DNA from 3 places in the Cobetia sp. UCD-24C genome. Region 2 is predicted to be linked to each of the others. Evidence: predicted binding sites of a transcription regulator. Region 2 holds the regulator's gene; each other region holds the start of a gene.

Region 1 (5,195 bases), on a different contig from region 2:
ATAGGACCAGTCGCGCATGCCACGTCTGACCAGGCCCTCGAAATAGCGTTGCTCGCGTTCATTCTGGCGGCTGCCCTTGTCAGGGTAACGCGGGACCTTGATGCAGCGATGGGGGTCGTTCGGGTCCTGATAGACACGCCGATCATTTCCCATGCCGATGACGCGGGCATTTTCCAGCTCCAGCATGCGCACTCCTGTTGAATAACGCCTGCGACTGCAGCCGCCGGGCAGCGTGGCATTCTACAAAAAGCCGTCATGGCACGCCAACTTGTGCCATTTGGCAGCGCCCATGTTCATCGGCCATTCAGCTTGCGTTGCCCTTCTGGTAAGATAATGCGCCGTTTTTGACGGCATTCAGGAGGAAGCCGCAGGAACACTGCGACAGCAAGGCATTCGTCACGAATGTACACGTCATGCGAGGCATTGCCCCGGGATCGGGTGGCCACGCACCCACAGTTCGCCCGCTCTGTCCGCAACACTCCCAAAGCTGGCACAACCCCACATAGAGGTACTCGCATGAATGCGGTAATTCTGGCCGTCCTGGTCATGGTCGGCCTGTCGTTGGCTCGCGTCTCGGTCGTCTTCGCGCTGGTCGCCGGCGCCCTGGTCGGCGGTCTGTTCAGTGGTCTGTCACTGACCGACACGCTCGGCGCCTTCAATGACGGTGTCGGCGGCGGCGCCAAGGTCGCGCTGGCCTACGCCACTCTCGGTGCCTTCGCCGTCGCCCTGTCTCGCTCCGGTTTGCCGGACCTGCTCGCCGCACGCCTGATCGGCCTGCTCAATGGCGAAAGCACGCCGCGCCGCCAGACGGCCATCAAGTACGGTCTGCTGGGCAGCGTGACCCTGGTCGCGATTTCCTCCCAGAACCTGATTCCGGTCCACATCGCCTTCATCCCGATCCTGATTCCGCCGCTGCTGGTCGCCATGAACCGCCTGCGCCTGGATCGTCGTGCCGTGGCCTGTGCACTGACCTTCGGCCTGACCGCGCCCTACATGCTGCTGCCGGTCGGTTTCGGCTCCATCTTCCTCAACGACATCCTGCTGGCCAACATCAATGAGGCCGGCCAGTCGCTCGGTCTCGACGTGACCCGCGGCATGGTGCCGATGGCGATGGCGATTCCGGTCGGCGGCATGTTCCTCGGTCTGCTGACGGCGCTGTTCGTCTCCTACCGCAAGCCGCGTGACTACGCGACCCGCGAGATCAAGTCCAGCAACGTACCGCACCACACGCCCATGCACACGCCGTCCAAGAGCGGCCTGATCATGGCAGGCGTCGCCATCATCGCCGCCCTCGGCATTCAGCTGTATTCCGGCTCGATGATTCTCGGCGGCCTGGTCGGCTTCGCCATCCTCTCGCTGGGTGGCCTGTTCAAGTGGAACGAAGCGGATGACCTCTTCACGTCCGGCATGCGCATGATGGCGCTGATCGGCTTCATCATGATCTCGGCGGCAGGTTTCGCTTCCGTGATGAAGGCCACCGGCGACATCCAGACCCTGGTCGACGCCTCCTTCCACATCATCGGTGACAACAAGCCGCTGGCCGCGCTGGTCATGCTGATGGTCGGCCTGTTCATCACCCTGGGCATCGGCTCCAGCTTCTCGACCATTCCGATCATTGCCGCCATCTACGTGCCGCTGGCGCTGCAATTCGGCTTCTCGCCGCTGGCCACCGTCGCGCTGATCGGCACCGCCGCCGCGCTGGGGGATGCCGGCTCACCTGCCTCTGACTCGACCCTCGGCCCGACGGCCGGCCTGAATGTCGATCAGCAGCACGACCACATCTGGGACAGCGTGGTGCCGACCTTCATCCACTACAACATCCCGCTGATCGTGTTCGGCTGGGTGGCCGCGATGACGCTGTAATCCGCTGAGCGACAGTCTCGCGCCCAAGCGAGATGCCAGACATGACAACGCCCGACAGAGAGGACCTTCCTCACTGTCGGGCGTTGTCGTTGCGGAGCCGGCTCAGGCGCAATGAATGGGTACCGCCACTGGACAGCCATCCAGTCTTTTAGCATGATGCGCGCATGCGCAAGATCCTCCACGCCGACTGCGATTGCTTCTATGCCGCCGTCGAGATGCTCCGCCATCCCGAGTGGCGCGAGGTGCCCATCGCCATCGGTGGCCGCACCGAGCAACGCGGTGTCATCGCCACCTGCAACTATCCCGCGCGTGCCTTCGGCGTACGCTCGGCGATGTCGACTGCCCGCGCGCTGCGCCTTTGCCCACAGCTGATTCTGGTGCCACCGGACTTCGAGCGCTACCGCGCCGTTTCCGCCGAGATCCAGTCACTCTTCCATGAGCTGACGCCCCTGGTGGAGCCCCTCTCGCTGGATGAGGCCTATCTGGATGTCAGCGCCGTGACTGACTTTCAGGGCAGCGCCACCTGGATGGCGCGCTGGTTGAAGGAAGAGGCGCTCAAGCGCACCGGCATCACGCTTTCCCTTGGCGTGGCCGCCAACAAGTTTCTGGCCAAGATCGCCAGTGACTGGGAAAAGCCCGACGGCCTGACGGTGATCACCCCCGAGACCAGCGACGCCTTCATCCGCCAGCTACCCGTCGGCAAGCTGCACGGGGTCGGCCCGGCAACGCTGGCACGTCTGACACGCCTGGGCATCACCACCTGCGAGGACATGCGCACCACGCCGTTGACGACCCTGGCCGAGCACTTCGGCAAGTTCGGCACCCGCCTGCACGAGCTGGCGCACGGCATCGATGAGCGACCGGTGCGTGTCGAGCGTGAGCGCAAGTCGATCAGTGTCGAGCACACCTTCGATCACGACCTGCCTGATCTACCGGCCTGCCTCGAGCGCCTGCCTGCCCTGCTCGAACGCCTGACCAGCCGTCACGCCCGTCATGACCAGCCGGTGCTGGCCAAGCAGTTCGTCAAGATCCGCTTCAGCAACTTCGAGAGCACCACGCTGGAAAGCCTGCTCCCAGCCTCGACCACCACGCTGCCGAGCGCCAACAGCTTCGCCCTGCTGATGGAGCAAGCCTGGCAACGCGGCCATCGCCCTGTCCGTCTGCTGGGCGTCGGCGTGCGCCTCAAGGCCCGTGAGGACGCCCAGCAGCTGGGATTGTTCTAGCTCGCGCCAGGCGCCCACCCCATTCCGAAAACAACAAAGCCGGCACCTGAAACAGGTACCGGCTTCTTCGTCACGACCTCAGGTCGATGACAGACTCATGCGTTGAGCAAGCGAGGCTCAGGCGAAGACGATGGTCTTGTTGCCGTGGATCAGCACGCGATCCTGCAGGTGCCAACGCAGGCCGCGCGCCAGCACTTTCTGCTCGACATCACGGCCGATACGTACCAGCTCCTCGGCGGTATGGCAGTGAGTGACGCGATGGATGTCCTGCTCGATGATCGGGCCGGCATCCAGCTCTTCGGTCACGTAATGGCAGGTCGCCCCGATCAGCTTGACCCCACGCCCGAAGGCCTGGTGATACGGCTTGGCGCCCACGAAGGAAGGCAGGAAGCTGTGGTGGATGTTGATCAGGCGACCGGCATAGCGCTCACACAGGCTCGGCGGAATGATCTGCATGTAGCGCGCCAGCACGATGCAATCGGCTTGTGATTCTTCTACCAGACGCTCGACCTCGGCAAAGGCCGGCGCCTTGTCATTCTTGTCGACCGGCACGTGATGGAACGGAATGCCGTGCCATTCCACCAGCGAGCGCATGTCATCGTGGTTGGAAATGACGCAGGGAATCTCGCAATCCAGATCACCGGACTGCCAGCGATGCAGCAGATCCACCAGGCAATGGGAGTCCTTGGAGACCATCAGCACGACACGCTTCTTGGCGGCGGTGTCATGCACGCGCCACTGCATGCCGAACTCTTCACCGATCGGGGCGAAGCGCTTGCCGAGCTCAGCGGCGCTCAGGCCGATGGTTTCGGGGTTGATCTCATAGCGCATGAAGAAACGGCCGGCGCCAAGATCAGAATGCTGATTGGCTTCGGTGATCCATCCGCCCTGCTCGGCGATGAAAGTGGAAACTCGGGCAACAATTCCGACCTGATCAGGGCAGGACACCACCAGGCGATAGGCGTGAGACATCGTAAGTTCAACCATTGTGATAGCGGGAATGATGTTCAGCCGGCGAAGCGCCGGCCTGCGCGAGGAATCATGACACCGCCCGTAAGCAGCCCCTCGGCAAAGGTGGGCTATTGTAGCTGATCACGCGGCCTGAAACAGTGCTGCGCCCCGATTCTGTCCATATGGTCAATACGACATTGCGATCAGCGGCCATCACGCCGGCCCACCTCAAGGCGTCGTGCGAACGGCTGGGCCGCTCTCGAATCGACGCGACCGGACAACAGCGCCATTTGTGGCGCTTCGCGGGATTCCCGTATAGTTGAGCCACATTTTATAGATGGCATGACATCCATGTTGAAACCCCGCGTTCAAGTCCGTCAGAGACAACGTCCGCCGCTGCACCTGCTACCGCTGGGTGGCTGCGGCGAGATCGGCATGAATCTGACGCTGTATGGTTATCAGGATCACTGGATTGCCGTGGATTGCGGCATGATGATTCGCCAGGACCTGCCGGAAGGTCCGCTGCAGGTGCCGGATATCGAGTCCCTGGCAAGCCTGGGCATCAGCCCGCAGATGCTGGTGATCACCCATGGCCACGAAGACCACATCGGCGCAGTCGCCTGGCTGTGGCCGAAATGGCGCTGCCCGATCATCGCCACGCCCTTGGCGGCTGGCCTGCTGCGCGCCAAGTTTGCCGAACGCGAGCTGGAAACCTCCAGCCTGCAGATCATCGAGGTGGATGAAGGTTTTGAATCCGGCCCCTTCGCGCTGCGATTGTTGCCACTGACCCACTCCATTCCGGAAAGCTGCTCGTTGCTGATCGTCACGCCGGAATATCGCGTGATGCATACCGGCGACTGGAAGCTGGACCCGGAGCCGCTGATCGGCGAGCCCACTGATCCAGAGCGCTATCAGGCACTGGCACCGGTCGATCTGGTCGTCGGCGACTCCACCAATGCGCCGCTGGCGGGTCATTCGCGCAGTGAAGGCGAGGTAGCCCGTGCGCTGGAGAAGACGCTGGCCGGCTGCCGCGGACGCGTCGTCGTGACCTGCTTTGCCAGCAACCTGGCCCGCATCCTGGCACTGGGGCGCGCCGCCGCACGCAATGGTCGCCGCATCACGCTGCTGGGGCGCTCGATGGAGCGCATGGTGCGCGTC
Region 2 (5,195 bases):
CGCCGCTACCCCCATGGGCTCCGTGCTGGGCGTGCCATGAAAATAGATGTAGCGACGCAGGCTATCGACCCGATCGCCGCGGGCATTGCGACCACGATTGACGCCGGGCTCGCGGCCGCTGAGCCACAGAATGCGCGTCAGGATCCAGTCACGCTCAGGATGCTCTAAGGCAAGCTCGGGCGTGAACACCTCGCCCGTGAAGCGCCGTCCGCGATAGACGGCGCCACGCGGATTGCCCGCTCCGATGGCGGCACGAATCACATGCCAGCCGGTTGGCGTGCAACCGCTGCCGTCGAGCTCGCCGATACCGTTGAGGCCGCTGGAGATCGCGCAGGCGTGCACCAGCGCCTCAGGGTCAGCCGCGGGGGGCGGCGCATCACGACTGCCACTCGGCATGTCATTGCGTATCTCAAGGCTTTGGCGCGAGAGATCCACCGCTACCCAGCAGGCCATCAGCTGGCCGCCTGGGTGACCGCCTCACCATCTCCGAGCGAGGCCGGCAACGGCGCTGCCATCGCCGCGACCACCACCGGCCGCATGTGCTGGATCAGCTCGCGCACCGTGGTGTGATGGCCGTACTCGGCCTCCTCGATATCGCGCAGCGCATCCAGGCCCGAGAAGGTGAAGATCACGCTGCCGAGCATGAAGTGCAGACGCCAGAAGCGCTCGTTGTCCGGCAGATCAGGCGTCGCCAGCTTCAGAAGCTCGGCGAAGCGGCTGAAGACCGTGCCGTAATGCTCGCGGATATAGCGTCGCATGTGGCCCTGCCCCTGGGTATAGGCCAGCCCGAGCAGGCGCATGAAGGTACGCAGGCTGTTGCGCTCGGCCGGCACCTCCAGCACGGTACGCGCCATCACCTCCAGCAGGACCTCCAGCGGCACCTGTCGCCCGGCGTATTGCTGCTCGACGCTGTCGAGTGCCGCGTGGAAACGTTCACTGAACGGGTCGAGATAGCGTGCGAAGACCGCCTGGATCAGCGATTTCTTGGAGCCGAAGTGGTAGTTCACCGCCGCCAGATTGACCTTGGCCTTGCTGGTGATGTTGCGCAGTGAGGTCTCGGCGAAGCCGCGCTCGGCGAACAGCACCTCGGCAGTATCGAGGATGCGGGTAACGGTATCGGTCTGGGCCATGGGCGGAACCCTTGTCAGGTAGAAAAGGACTGGAGTCGTAGGTCACGGCGCAAGCCCCGCGCGGCGACTCTCTCATGAGGTGGTGCAGGTTCACCGCAAGGCGCGTTCGATCATGACACCCGTGAGTACTACCATCGGCGAACATTCGTTTGAAACACTTTGATTCTAGCGCGCCATGCCATGACTGACAATTCTCTCGCGTTTCAAACGCCAGAGGTTTAGCCAAGCCTGATATTCCCTCAGCGCTGACCATCCCGATTCAAGGGCTCGTCATGCTCGGTGACTGACCACCCCGCCAGAGCCAGGCCGGGTTCATCTCCAGACATTCATCTCCCGACATTCATCTCCAGACATTCATCTCCAGACATTCATCTCCAGGCATTCACTTCCAGACATTCCCTTCAAGAAAGAATGCCTCGGATATCGGCACGAAAAGTCGCCAGGCAGCGATAAGCCGGCGACTACCTGCCCTTTGGGGCCACCACGCAAGCCACGATGCCTTGCATGACCGCCATGACTGGATACAATGACAGTTGTATGGATGCACACCCCGTGCCGTCAGCTCAAGATGCCGCCCAGGCCAAAGGCAATGCCATGACCCAGCCGCTTACTCCGCGCCAGCAGGATGTCTTCGACTTCATCATCAAGACCATCAAGTCCTCTGGCTACCCGCCGACGCGGGCCGAAATCGCCCAGGCGCTGGGCTTCCGCTCGCCGAATGCCGCCGAGGAGCATCTGCGTGCCCTCAAGCGCAAGGGCGCCATCGAGATGGTGCCGGGCACCTCACGCGGCATTCGCGTGCCGTCGCTGGCTGACGTCGACGACAGCGCCAACGATGGCCTGCCGGTGATCGGGGAAGTGGCCGCCGGCAGCCCGATTCTTGCCAGCGAGCATATCGACCGTCATTGTCCGCTACCGAGCGACTACTTCTCGCCGGCTGCCGACTACCTGCTGCGTGTACGCGGCGTGTCGATGAAGGACGTGGGAATTCTGGAAGGCGACCTGCTGGCCGTGCACCGCACCAGCAGCGTGCGTGACGGCCAGATCGTGGTGGCACGTCTGGGGGATGAGGTCACCGTCAAGCGCTTCCGCCGTGACGGACATTACGTGTGGCTGGAAGCCGAGAACGAGGATTTCTCGCCGATCAAGGTCGACCTGCGCACGGACAGCCTGGAGATCGAGGGTCTCGGGGTGGGCGTCATCCGCGATGGTGGCCTGCACTGAGACCTTGACCAGTAGCGCTTTTCTCGCAGAGTTCTGAGCAGCAGAAAAGCCGCACGCATTGCACAAAAAAACCCGCCTCGAGGCGGGTTTTTTTGTGCGCGAAGCGCGAGCGATGAATCAGTGCACGATGCCTTCTGACTGCTCGTCTTCGTCTTCTTCGCCATCCCAGAGGCGAGTCCGGGTGATGGCGTGGTCGATCATCTCACGCGCGACCTCGAAACGATTGTCACGCAGCAGATCAGCGGCCTCGTCCGAAATGCGAATGCTGAGCAGCGGCTCACCTTCGCTTTCCGCGGCGCGCAGAATCACTTCACCATCTTCCATTTGCACAATTTCAAGTACGGCGGGATCGGACACGTCATTCCTCCTGCACGGCATCTCGCGAGATACCGGCGTCGTTGTAATCGTCAGCGCGACGGCTGGCAAGCCCGGCACCGCGTTGCCATCAGCGACGCAGAAAAAAGTACGACCACAGCCAGAGCCATGGTCGTACCGGAGAATGCAGGGCTTGCCACAATGCGATCAGTCTAGCACCCGTGAAGGCGAAACGTCACCCGATTGCCATGCGCCAGTCATCACCAGCGTGCAGCACCAGATCAGCGCCTTGACCTACCACTCGACACTCGACTCACGCAGCTGCGGCAGCAGCGCCTTGAATGCCGTGATGGCGGCGCTGAGACGCTCGGCCAGCGAGGCGCTCGAGGCTGCCGCGATGATCAGACCATCACCCCGCGAACGCGATTCCTCGCGACGCGCGACGCCGCCCTCTTCATGCAGGCGGGTCACATCCGCGACCAGCTCAGACAACCAGCTGTCGGGGCGCTCCAGCAGGCTGCGCAGCTGCTCGACCTCGGCGATGGGCGTCGGCGGCGGCGCCAGGCGCTCGCGCCAGCTACCCTCTGGCCAGCGCGCCGTCACGGCACATTCTTCCAGCAATGACGCCAGCGCCAGCTCCAGCAGGGCGAGCGCGCCCTCTTCACCGGCCATGCGACGCGCCACGGCATGCTCATCGTCGCCAGAGGCTGCTGACTGGGCCAGCAGCAACTCGGCCTGATACAGCAGCTGATTGGTACGGGCACGCTGGCTCATCAGCTCTTGGCTCCCTTGCGCTTGTCCTCGACGACCCAGCGGCCGTTGTCGTAGGTCGCCTTCCAACCGGTCGCCTTGCCTTCCTCATCGGTCATGACGTATTGAGCCTTGACCTTGCGCGAGAAGCGAATCTGCGCCGGACGTCCGTCCGGGTCCTGGTCCGGGGCCTCGAGAATGAAGTGATACTTCTCCGGCAGCTCGTCGGCATGCGCCTTGAGCTCCTTGACCAGCGGCGGACGCGTCTCGCGATTCTTGGGGAACTGACTGGCCGCCAGGAACAGGCCACTGGCGCCATCGCGCAGCACGTAGTGGTCCTCGACCTTGACGCAGGCAAGTTCCGGCATCGGAATCGGGTCCATCTTCGGCGGCGCCACTTCACCGGACTTGAGCAGCTTGCGGGTGTTCTTGCAATTCTCGTTGGTGCAGCCGAAGTACTTGCCGAAACGCCCGGTCTTGAGCTGCATGTCGGAGCCGCACTTGTCGCACTCGATCACCGGGCCATCGTAGCCCTTGATGCGGAACTGACCTTCCTCGACCTCGTGACCGACACAGTCCGGGCTATTGCCGCAGACGTGCAGCTTGCGCTGCTCGTCGATCAGGTAGCTGTCCATCGCGGTGGCGCAGATCGGGCAGCGACGCTTGGCGCGCAGCGCATCCGTCTCGGCATCTTCACCGGCATCGGCCGCCACGGCTTCATCGCCCGGCAGCAGATCGATGGTGGTCTTGCAGCGCTCCTTGGGCGGCAGGTTGTAGCCGGAACAGCCCAGGAAGACTCCGGTCGAGGCGGTACGAATCTGCATCTCACGCCCACAGGTCGGGCAGGCGATGTCCGTCGGCACCGGCTGGTTGGGACGCATGCCCTCTTCGGACTGGGCGTGGTCCAGCTCGGCCTTGAACTCGGCGTAGAAGGTGTCCAGCAGCTCGCGCCAGTTGCGCCCGCCGTTGGCCACCTCATCGAGATAGTCTTCCATACGCGCCGTGAAGCCGAAGTCCATCAGGTCCTTGAAGGACTCGCTGAGGCGATCGGTGACGATATCGCCCAGTTTCTCGGCATAGAAGCGACGGTTTTCCAGCGCCACGTAGCCACGGTCCTGGATGGTGGAGATGATGGCGGCATAGGTGGACGGACGACCGATACCGCGCTTTTCCAGCTCCTTGACCAGGCTGGCCTCGGTGTAACGCGCCGTGGGCTTGGTGAAGTGCTGCAGCGGCTGCAGCTCGACCAGGTCCAGCTTCTCGCCGATGGCGAGGTCCGGCAGCGACTGGTCCTCTTCCTTCTTGCCCATCGGCTTCATGACACGCGTGTAACCGTCGAACTTGAGCACACGGCCCTTGGCACGCAGCTCGTAGCCATTCACTTCGATGGTCAGCGTGGAGGACAGGTATTCGGCCGGCAGCATCTGACAGGCCACGAACTGACGCCAGATCAGCTCATACAGCCGCTCGGCGTCACGCTCCATGCCGGCGAGATCGGTGGCGCGGCGCGACACTTCGGAAGGACGAATCGCTTCGTGCGCTTCCTGGGCGCCTTCCTTGCTGGAGTAGACGTTGGCCGCTTCCGGCAGGTAGTTGCTGCCGTATTCTTCACTGATGAAGTCGCGCGCCGTGGCCACCGCGTCCGCCGACAGATTGGTCGAGTCGGTACGCATGTAGGTGATGTAACCCGCCTCGTAGAGACGCTGGGCCATCATCATGGTCTTCTTGACCGAGAAGCCGAGACGACCACTGGCCGCCTGCTGCAGGGTCGAGGTG
Region 3 (5,195 bases), on a different contig from region 2:
GATGAGCACGACCTTGAGGCCCGGACACAGCACGGCCTTGGCACGCAGCAGGTGGCGCAGGCGCGGCATCGCCAGGCGCGGGCTGTCGAAGTAGCTCTCGTCCGGCCAGAAGCGCACCAGGGTGCCGGTATTGCGCTTACCGACGGTGCCGATCTGGGTCAGCTCCTCGGCCTTCTCGCCATTCTCGAAGGCGATGCGCTGACGCAGGCCATCGCGGCACACTTCCACTTCCAGACGCGTCGACAGCGCATTGACCACCGAGACGCCCACGCCGTGCAGGCCGCCGGAGAAGCGGTAGCTGTCCTGGGAGAACTTGCCGCCCGCGTGCAGCTTGGTGAGGATCAGCTCGATGCCGGTCACGCCATGCTCGGGGTGGATGTCGGTGGGCATGCCACGACCGTCATCGCTGACCTCGATACCGCCATTCTCGAGCAGGCGCACGCGGATTTCCTTCGCGTGCCCCGCCAGCGCCTCATCGACGGAGTTGTCGATGACTTCCTGCGCCAGGTGGTTGGGCCGAGAAGTGTCGGTATACATGCCGGGCCGCTTGCGGACCGGTTCGAGGCCGGAGAGAACCTCAATGGAACTGGCGCTGTACTGACTCATCGCAGCCTTGTGTCCTTGGTGTTGACGTCTGCCATCCGACTCGCCATTTCACGTGCGCGAGACGGACAACGGATTCCTGAAAAATGAGAGACCGGCGCCTGGCGTTCAGCATCAAACGCCCTGCCAAGTCGTGCCAATCCATGTCGTGCCAAGAGGTGCCGTGCCCAGCCAGGTCGTGGTGTGTCGTAGCAGAAAGCACCACGCGCATGGCCTGCTAGTCCGGCGCGACATGCATCGCCGCTGCGGTGGCGGGGGCCAGCCGGTGCCCGCCATGCGCCATGATCGCCGGCAGGTATTCCGCCAGCTGCGCAAAGCCGTGATCGCCACCCGGCGTGATGATCAAGCGACTTCCCTGATAGAGCCCTGCGGCATCATTGACATCCAATGTCTCATCGGCCGTCGCCAACAGCACCAGGGTGCGCTGCGCCGTGACCGGCTCCGCTTCCAATGCGAGCAGTCCGGGTCCGAAATCCTCGGTGACGGTGAACGTCACGCCGGTATAGGGGTTGGCATGCACCGAGCCGAGCCATTCGCTGACCAGTCGCGCGGGACGCACGGCCGGATTGATCAGCACACTGCGCGGCCCCTGACGCCAGACGCTCTGAGAAGGACCAGCCGGCCCCTCGAGGCGTGCGGCCTCACGCGCGACCAGCCAGGTGGCCAGAAAGCCGCCCATGGAGCTGCCGATCACCATGATGGCGTCGTCACAGGCAGGGTCTGCGGGGTCCAGCGCCAGGCGCTCACACAACGTGAGATAGGCCGCGTTGACCGCCGCCTGACCCGCGCCGGGCTCCGGGGGGATATCCGGCATTACGCACGGCAGGCCGAACTGCTCTGCCGCGCGCTGCATCAAGCGTGCCTTGGGCGAACAACTGGCCGAATTGAAGCCGTGCAGATACAGCAGGCCCTTGACGGGCGCGGCGGCGTGCATCGCTGCCGTATCTGACGGAAAGGGGGAATTGCCCATCAGCACTCCCGACAACACGCCAGACCGCGAAACCTCCCCTCCCACGCCTCAAGATGGCTGGGCATCTCTCGAGCGTTCATACGCTGGAAGCAGGGTTTTCGACGGTCCGCGTCGTGCTGTCTAGTGTAAACGATTGATTCGCTTATAGGATAGCGAGAATACTGTATAAATCAACAGAGAGCGACGACTGCCGCCGACGCTCGTCTTGCATGGCACATCAGCATGCCTTCACTCACTCACATCCGTCTTGGGCTCAGCGCGGGTCCTGATCCTGGGCTGCCCACACCGCTTCGATCAGCGCACGGCTGGAGGCATCCAGCGTCTCGAAGCCTTCGCCGGTGGTCATGGTCGCTTCGGTGGCGGTGGCGATCTGCTTGCCCAGCTCCACGCCCCACTGATCGAACGGGTTGATATCCCAGATGGTGGCCTGAACGAAGACCTTCTGCTCGTAGAGCGCAATCAACGCGCCCAGCGTTTCCGGTGTCAGCGTTTCCAGCAACAGCGTGGTCGACGGCTGATTGCCACGGTAGCGCTTGTGGTTCGGCTGCGCCTCATCACCAGGGATGGCGTCATCGCCCAGCATCAGTACACGTGACTGGGCAAAGCAGTTGGCCAGCGTCAGGCGGTGCTGTGCCTTGAGGTGGGCGCGTGTCTCGGCGTCCTCGACATGGTCATAACGGCACATCGGCGCGATGAAGTCACACTCGACCGCCTGGGTGCCCTGGTGCAGCAGCTGATAGAAGGCGTGCTGGGCGTTCGGCCCCAGCTGGCCCCACAGCACCGGACAGGTCGAGTAGTCGATCATCTCGCCATCGTTGGTCACTGACTTGCCGTTGGATTCCATCTCCAGCTGCTCGAGGTAGCTGGCGAAGTATTCCAGGCGACCGTCGTAGGGCAGGATGGAGTGGGCGCGGATATCGAGGAAATTGTTGTTCCAGATACCGGCCAGCGCCAGCAGCACTGGCAGGTTGTCTTCCAGCGGCGCGGTGCGGAAGTGCTCATCCAGCTCATGCGCCCCGGCCAGCAGGCGACGGAAGTTGTCCATGCCGACATTGAGCGCGATGGGCAGACCGATGGTGCCCCACAGCGAATAGCGCCCGCCGACCCAATCCCAGAACAGCAGCTGATGTTCCGGCGCGATGCCCCACTCGGTCATCTTTTCCGGCTTGGCGGAAGCGCCGATGAAGTGCTGGCGGTTGATCAGCGCCTCGAGGCGCCCTTCCGGGTCGAGGCGTGATTTCAGCCAGTCGCGGGCGGTGCGGGCATTAGACAGCGTGTCGATGGTCGAGAATGACTTGGAGGACAGGATGAACAGCGTGGTTTCCGGGCTGAAGGATTCCAGATAATCCGCCAGCTGGGAGCCATCCATGGTCGAGGCGAAGTGCACGCCGATCTCGTGGATGTCCTTGGGGCGGCAATCACTCAGGGCGCTGGAGACCATCAGCGGGCCCAGGTCCGAGCCACCGACACCGAGGTTGACCACGTCGGTGATCGGCTTGCCGGTGGCGCCACGCCACTGGCCGCTGTGGAAGGTGTCGACCATCTCGGCCAGGTGCTCGAGGCTCTCGTGGATGGCCGGCACGATATCCTCGCCGTCCACCTCGAGGCTGGCGGAGCGCGGCAGACGCAGCGCGGCGTGCAGCGCCGGACGGTCTTCGGAGCGATTGACATGCTCACCGGCCAGCAGGCGCTTGATGCCCTGCTCGACACCGGTTTCGCGCGCCAGATCCAGCAGCAGCTCCAGGGTCTCGCCCTTGAGGCGCTGCTTGGAGAGATCCAGACGCAGTCCCGCGGCAGAGCGCGTGAAGGTCGCCACTCGGTCACGCCCTTGCGCCGCATCCTCGGCGAACAGGTCCTTCAGATGCACATCGGCCATCTGCTCTTGATGATGGCGCGCGAGAGCCTGCCAGGCCTGGGTATTACGACGCGCAGAACGTGCCGCTGATTGAGTGGACATGGCCACCTCTCTCCTTGAAGTGTAATGACCGGCCCTGCAAGGCCCGGCCTGAAATCGATTGATGGAGGCATCACCCGCCAGCCGTGACGGGTGCGTCACGGGCGCCGAATGCGTAGAATGGCGGGCCCGACGGGGCGCTCTGCCCGGCCGGTCCTCGGCCACAGGCATGTCGCCCTGGCCCACTGCCCGATGAAGCCTTGATCCATGAGTGATGCATCTTACCGTGACGCGATATTTACGACACCCCTTGACCGTGTCGCCAGCTTCTCCTTCGACGAGCAGGTCGTCAGCTGCTTTCCGGACATGCTGCGCCGCTCGGTGCCGGGTTACGGTCAGATCATCGCCATGCTGGGCCTGATGGCCCGCGCTCACCTGCGCCCCGGCGCGCGGGTCTATGATCTGGGCTGCTCACTGGGTGCTGCCAGCATGGCGCTGGCCCGCGAGATGGCCGCCGAGGATATCGAGATCGAAGCCGTCGATCTGTCCAGACCGATGGTCGAGCGCGCCAGCCGCGAACTCGCCGAGGCCTTCCCCGACCACCGCATCAACGTCACCGAAGCCGACATTCGCACCCTCGACTATCAGCCGGCTGGCATGATCGTGGTCAATCTGACGCTGCAGTTCCTGCCGCCGGAAGACCGCGACGCCGTGATCGACAAGCTGTTCGCGGCGCTGGAGCCCGGCGGCGCGCTGATCCTCTCCGAGAAGATCATCAGCGATGATCCGGTCGAGAATGCCTGGCTGATCGAACGGTATCATGACTTCAAGCGCGCCAACGGCTACTCCGATCTGGAAATTTCCCAGAAACGTGAGGCCCTCGAGGACGTGATGAAGCCCGACAGCCTGAACACGCATCACGAGCGCCTGGCGCGCGCCGGCTTCCAGCGCAGCCACACCTGGCTGCAATACCTGAATTTCGCATCGATGGTCGCCTTCAAAGCCGCCGAATGACCGCTACGCCTGCACGGACCCGACCCAGCGCATGAGCATTTCCCCGTATGACCGCGACCTTTACCGCGCCTTCACCGAGTTTGCCTGTGAGCCAGGCGCCGTCGGCGACGGCTTCGCCCGCTGGCTGGGCGCCCTGCCCAAGCAACTGGCCACTGGCCTGGACCGCAAGCGTCACGCCGACCTCAAGGCCTGGCATGGCGCGCTGGAAAAGCTGCCCGCCCTGCCCGACGCGCGCGATGTTCAACTGGATGCCGACCGGGTCGGTGCACGCTTTCCCACTGGCCTGACTAGCGGCCAGCTGCGCCAGAGCGAGAACCTGCTGCGCGCGATGATGCCGTGGCGAAAGGGCCCCTATCAGCTCGACGAGATCCATATCGACACCGAATGGCGCTCCGACTGGAAGTGGCAGCGTCTCGCGCCGTATCTGTCGGACCTCACCCATCGCCGCGTACTGGATGTCGGCGGCGGCAATGGCTACCACGGTTGGCGCATGGTCGGTGCAGGTGCGGCCTTCACGCTGGTGATCGACCCTTCGCCGCGCTTCTACTGCCAGTTCCATGCCGTGCGCCACTTCATCGGCGCGGACCACCCCCAGGGCCGCAACCTGCACTTCCTGCCGGTGGGCATCGAGGATGTGCCGACGAAGATGGGCGCCTTCGATACCGTGTTCTCGATGGGCGTGCTCTATCACCGCCCCTCGCCGATGGACCACCT

The links. Region 2 encodes LexA, which represses DNA repair genes until DNA is damaged. Its sites were predicted from a motif close to TACTGTNTANNTANACAGTA; they were not measured.
Region 1: dinB (DNA polymerase IV) is a predicted target of LexA. The motif match lies at 1,990-2,009, and genes of this name have one in related genera.
Region 3: AOG28_RS15570 (YqiA/YcfP family alpha/beta fold hydrolase) is a predicted target of LexA. The motif match lies at 1,733-1,752, and genes of this name have one in related genera.

The regions. Positions count from the first base shown of each region.
Region 1 covers NZ_LJTD01000005.1:241,513-246,707, forward strand. Annotated here, with positions in the region: gene AOG28_RS09740 (YrbL family protein) at 1-186, opposite strand, end outside; gene AOG28_RS09745 (Na+/H+ antiporter family protein) at 517-1,863, shown strand; gene dinB (DNA polymerase IV) at 2,028-3,086, shown strand; gene purU (formyltetrahydrofolate deformylase) at 3,204-4,058, opposite strand; gene AOG28_RS09760 (ribonuclease J) at 4,473-5,195, shown strand, end outside.
Region 2 covers NZ_LJTD01000001.1:225,907-231,101, forward strand. Annotated here, with positions in the region: gene AOG28_RS00940 (L,D-transpeptidase family protein) at 1-453, opposite strand, end outside; gene AOG28_RS00945 (TetR/AcrR family transcriptional regulator) at 453-1,130, opposite strand; gene lexA (transcriptional repressor LexA) at 1,725-2,354, shown strand; gene AOG28_RS00955 (hypothetical protein) at 2,472-2,711, opposite strand; gene AOG28_RS00960 (DUF6586 family protein) at 2,964-3,443, opposite strand; gene topA (type I DNA topoisomerase) at 3,443-5,195, opposite strand, start outside.
Region 3 covers NZ_LJTD01000013.1:47,555-52,749, reverse strand. Annotated here, with positions in the region: gene parE (DNA topoisomerase IV subunit B) at 1-606, opposite strand, end outside; gene AOG28_RS15570 (YqiA/YcfP family alpha/beta fold hydrolase) at 821-1,573, opposite strand; gene pgi (glucose-6-phosphate isomerase) at 1,827-3,530, opposite strand; gene cmoA (carboxy-S-adenosyl-L-methionine synthase CmoA) at 3,735-4,481, shown strand; gene cmoB (tRNA 5-methoxyuridine(34)/uridine 5-oxyacetic acid(34) synthase CmoB) at 4,513-5,195, shown strand, end outside.